Regions from separate parts of the Heyndrickxia acidicola genome, predicted to be linked through region 1. Evidence: a T-box and tRNA genes for the amino acid it is inferred to sense, from the RefSeq annotation. Region 1 holds a T-box; the other holds one or more tRNA genes.
What was found. A T-box is a leader RNA that pairs with one kind of tRNA and senses whether it is charged. The one in region 1 lies ahead of proS (proline--tRNA ligase), so its partner is inferred to be a tRNA-Pro.
Positions count from the first base shown of each region.

Region 1 (2,456 bases):
CAGTCTTAGTTCTGATTCTATATCTATTGCGAAGCATGATGAATCTACTTTTGTTAACCTTTATCTTTACGTATTTAATGAACCGGCTTGAAAAATCTATATCAAAAAGAGTGCCGATAAACAGAAAAATTACGGTGCCAGTTTTATATATCCTGATATTCGGGCTGCTAATCTTTGGGATTGTTGAATATTCACCTGTGATTGTGACAGAGATTACTGAGCTTGTTAAGCAGTTAATCGCTTTTTATACAAAGCCTCAAAGCAATCCTGTCTTAAACTATGTCGTCAGTGCAGTGGAAAAAAAGCAGATTACCAATTACTTAGAACAGTATGCTACTTACATTGTTAAATATTTTACAGATATAAGTAAATTCGGGCTGCAGCTATTTATGGCTATTATTCTCAGCTTGTTTTTCCTCCTTGAAAAGACAAGGATCATTCGCTTTACCCATAAATTTCGCCAAAGCAAGCTGGGGCCATTTTATGAAGAGATTGAATACTTTGCCCAGAAGTTTACTGGAACGTTCGGAAAAGTAATTGAAGCACAGGTGATCATTGCCATTAACAACTGTGTGCTGACTACTATCGGTCTTTGGATACTGGGCTTTCCGCAGCTTTTTGGCTTAGCCATCATGATTTTATTTCTTGGCTTTATTCCAGTGGCGGGGGTTATTATTTCCTTCATACCTCTTGGTTTAATCGCCTTCAGTATTGGCGGGCTTATTAAGGTCCTGTACGTCGGAATTATCATTATCATCGTGCATGCCATTGAGTCTTATGTATTAAATCCTAAGCTGATGTCTTCTAAAACCAACTTGCCGGTTTTTTATACCTTTATTGTTTTGTTGTTTTCAGAAGAGTTTTTTGGCATATGGGGACTGATACTGGGCATTCCAGTTTTTGTCTTCCTGCTGGATATTTTGGAGGTTCCAGTGGTGGACCATAAAGATCGAACAGAAAAGTAGGCAGGATGCGGGAGTACAATGTACCTCGTTCACGGAAATACCTTTTATAGGCTGAGGGGGAATTTTCAAAAAAGACCTTGACTTTAAGAATGAGCGGCTGTATATTCATTCTTAACATTTAAATGAATGGGAAAAACAATGATGAGGACCAGTAAAATGCTTGAAGTCTTTTTCAGAGAGGAAATGACCTGGTGAAACATTTCCAAAAGACCGCATTTGAACCTGCCTTCTGAGTTCTGTATCGACGAATACTAAGATACAAGCGGGTCATTCCGTTATCTGTTTTGAGTGTATAGCTTGGCGTATGGCCAAAGCTGTAAATAAGGGTGGTACCACCAGGCCTCGGTCCCTTTTACGGGATGGGGGCTTTTTTGCGTTCAAAAAATAATTAAAGGGTGATGAGCATGGGAAATGTTAAGAAGTTTGTAGAAGAAATAACCTCCATGGATGTGGATTTTGCACAGTGGTATACCGATGTTGTCAAGAAGGCTGATTTAGTCGATTACTCCAGTGTAAGAGGATCGATGATTATCAGGCCCCATGGATATGCGATTTGGGAAAACGTACGGGACGTATTGGATGCGAAAATTAAGGAAACAGGCCACGAAAATGTGTATCTGCCTTTATTTATTCCTGAAAGTCTTCTGCAAAAAGAAAAGGATCATATTGAGGGCTTTGCACCTGAAGTGGCTTGGGTTACACATGGCGGATCCGAAGAACTGACGGAGCGTTTGTGCGTCCGCCCAACATCAGAGGTTTTATTCTGTGAGCATTATGCAAACATTATTCATTCCTACCGTGACCTCCCTAAGCTTTATAATCAATGGAGCAATGTAGTGCGCTGGGAAAAGACGACGAGACCGTTTTTACGTACACTTGAATTTCTATGGCAGGAGGGCCACACGTGCCATGCCACAGATGAAGATGCGCACGAGGAAACAAAGAAAATGCTTGAGGTATACGCCAGCGTATGCGAAGAGTACCTGGCTATTCCAGTATTGAAAGGGCAGAAGACGGAAAAAGAGAAGTTTGCAGGAGCAAAATTCACTTATACCATTGAAAGCCTTATGCATGATGGAAAGGCACTTCAAACCGGTACCTCCCATCATCTCGGCACTGGCTTTGCTGAGGCGTTCGGCATCCAATATACAGATCGTAATGGAGAGCTTCAGAACGTCCATCAAACCTCCTGGGGCATCACAACACGATTAATCGGCGCTTTAATTATGGTGCATGGGGATAATCGCGGCTTAGTGGTCCCTCCAAGGATTGCCCCTACTCAAGTGATGATCGTTCCAATTGCGCAGCATAAACCAGGCGTTCTGGATAAAGCATACGAACTAAGAGACCAACTGAAGAAAGTGGCTAGAGTTGGGATTGATGCCAGTGATAAAATGCCGGGCTGGAAGTTTAATGAGTATGAAATGAAGGGCATCCCGCTGCGTTTGGAAATCGGACCAAAAGATATCGAGAACGGGCAGGCCGTCCTTG
Region 1 covers NZ_KV440953.1:3,642,977-3,645,432, forward strand. Annotated here, with positions in the region: gene A5N88_RS17070 (AI-2E family transporter) at 1-965, shown strand, start outside; T-box leader at 1,095-1,319, shown strand; gene proS (proline--tRNA ligase) at 1,370-2,456, shown strand, end outside.

Region 2 (2,456 bases), 160 kb from region 1:
CGTTGCTTCGAATTAAACCACATGCTCCACCGCTTGTGCGGGCCCCCGTCAATTCCTTTGAGTTTCAGCCTTGCGGCCGTACTCCCCAGGCGGAGTGCTTAATGCGTTAGCTGCAGCACTAAAGGGCGGAAACCCTCTAACACTTAGCACTCATCGTTTACGGCGTGGACTACCAGGGTATCTAATCCTGTTCGCTCCCCACGCTTTCGCGCCTCAGCGTCAGTTACAGACCAGAGAGTCGCCTTCGCCACTGGTGTTCCTCCACATATCTACGCATTTCACCGCTACACGTGGAATTCCACTCTCCTCTTCTGCACTCAAGTCTCCCAGTTTCCAATGACCCTCCACGGTTGAGCCGTGGGCTTTCACATCAGACTTAAGAAACCGCCTGCGCGCGCTTTACGCCCAATAATTCCGGACAACGCTTGCCACCTACGTATTACCGCGGCTGCTGGCACGTAGTTAGCCGTGGCTTTCTGGTTAGGTACCGTCAAGGTACCGCCCTATTCGAACGGTACTTGTTCTTCCCTAACAACAGAGTTTTACGATCCGAAAACCTTCATCACTCACGCGGCGTTGCTCCGTCAGACTTTCGTCCATTGCGGAAGATTCCCTACTGCTGCCTCCCGTAGGAGTCTGGGCCGTGTCTCAGTCCCAGTGTGGCCGATCACCCTCTCAGGTCGGCTACGCATCGTTGCCTTGGTGAGCCGTTACCTCACCAACTAGCTAATGCGCCGCGGGTCCATCTGTAAGTGATAGCCGAAGCCATCTTTCAATATTCCCCCATGCGGAGGAAGAAGTTATCCGGTATTAGCCCCGGTTTCCCGGAGTTATCCCAGTCTTACAGGCAGGTTACCCACGTGTTACTCACCCGTCCGCCGCTAACCAAAAGGGAGCAAGCTCCCAATTGATTCGCTCGACTTGCATGTATTAGGCACGCCGCCAGCGTTCGTCCTGAGCCAGGATCAAACTCTCCAAAAAAGAGTTGATTTAGCTCTTAAAGTTGTTGTCTATATAAGACAAAGAATTAACGTTGACGTTTCTGTTTCGTTCAGTTTTCAAGGAACAATTCATTCTTATTGGTGGAGCCTAGCGGGATCGAACCGCTGACCTCCTGCGTGCAAAGCAGGCGCTCTCCCAGCTGAGCTAAGGCCCCATATTAGTGGTCGGGAAGACAGGATTCGAACCTGCGACCCCATGGTCCCAAACCATGTGCTCTACCAAGCTGAGCTACTTCCCGTTTGTAACCATATAATATAAAAATATTTAATGGCGCGCCCGAGAGGAGTCGAACCCCTAACCTTTTGATCCGTAGTCAAACGCTCTATCCAATTGAGCTACGGGCGCTTAAAGAAAAGTTATTTTGCTGCCGCAAAAAACTTTGGTGCCGAGGACCGGAATCGAACCGGTACGGTAGTCACCTACCGCAGGATTTTAAGTCCTGTGCGTCTGCCAGTTCCGCCACCCCGGCAAGGGTGTTTGGAGCGGAAGACGGGATTCGAACCCGCGACCCCCACCTTGGCAAGGTGGTGTTCTACCACTGAACTACTTCCGCAAAATTTCAAATAAGTGCGGGTGAAGGGAGTCGAACCCCCACGCCTTGCGGCGCCAGATCCTAAGTCTGGTGCGTCTGCCAATTCCGCCACACCCGCATATTTAAATGGTGAGCCATGAAGGACTCGAACCTTCGACCCTCTGATTAAAAGTCAGATGCTCTACCGACTGAGCTAATGGCTCAAACAATGAAAACCTTGATTTATAGTATACAGCCTAAACCTTGTGGCATCTACGACGTCCCAATCTCAGGATGTCTTGCAAGATGCAGCTCGATTGGTACGCTGATGATAATTCAGTGAAGATTATTCATCGTGCTCTACCGACTGAGCTAATGGCTCGTACTAATTTCCATAAAAGTGGTGCCGGCCAGAGGACTTGAACCCCCAACCTACTGATTACAAGTCAGTTGCTCTACCAATTGAGCTAGGCCGGCTAATAATGGTGGAGGATGACGGGTTCGAACCGCCGACCCCCTGCTTGTAAGGCAGGTGCTCTCCCAGCTGAGCTAATCCTCCAATATAATGCCTGGCAATGTCCTACTCTCACAGGGGGACAGCCCCCAACTACCATCGGCGCTGAGAAGCTTAACTTCCGTGTTCGGGATGGGAACGGGTGTGACCTTCTCGCCATAATTACCAGACCGTATTTAATTAAGGATTGCTCCTTCAAAACTAGATATGAGAAACCAAGCATAACCTTGAATCGTTTTATTTATTGGTTAAGTCCTCGATCGATTAGTATCCGTCAGCTCCATGTGTCACCACACTTCCACCTCGAACCTATCAACCTGATCATCTTTCAGGGATCTTACTAGCTTGCGCTATGGGAAATCTCATCTTGAGGGGGGCTTCATGCTTAGATGCTTTCAGCACTTATCCCTTCCGCACATAGCTACCCAG
Region 2 covers NZ_KV440953.1:3,483,398-3,485,853, reverse strand. Annotated here, with positions in the region: rRNA gene A5N88_RS16245 (16S ribosomal RNA) at 1-981, opposite strand, end outside; tRNA gene A5N88_RS16240 (tRNA-Ala) at 1,081-1,156, opposite strand; tRNA gene A5N88_RS16235 (tRNA-Pro) at 1,164-1,240, opposite strand; tRNA gene A5N88_RS16230 (tRNA-Arg) at 1,271-1,347, opposite strand; tRNA gene A5N88_RS16225 (tRNA-Leu) at 1,383-1,471, opposite strand; tRNA gene A5N88_RS16220 (tRNA-Gly) at 1,481-1,555, opposite strand; tRNA gene A5N88_RS16215 (tRNA-Leu) at 1,571-1,652, opposite strand; tRNA gene A5N88_RS16210 (tRNA-Lys) at 1,662-1,737, opposite strand; tRNA gene A5N88_RS16205 (tRNA-Thr) at 1,915-1,990, opposite strand; tRNA gene A5N88_RS16200 (tRNA-Val) at 1,997-2,072, opposite strand; rRNA gene rrf (5S ribosomal RNA) at 2,081-2,197, opposite strand; rRNA gene A5N88_RS16190 (23S ribosomal RNA) at 2,272-2,456, opposite strand, start outside.
Region 2: it has a tRNA-Pro gene. The T-box ahead of proS (proline--tRNA ligase) is inferred to sense a tRNA for this amino acid. The anticodon was not compared.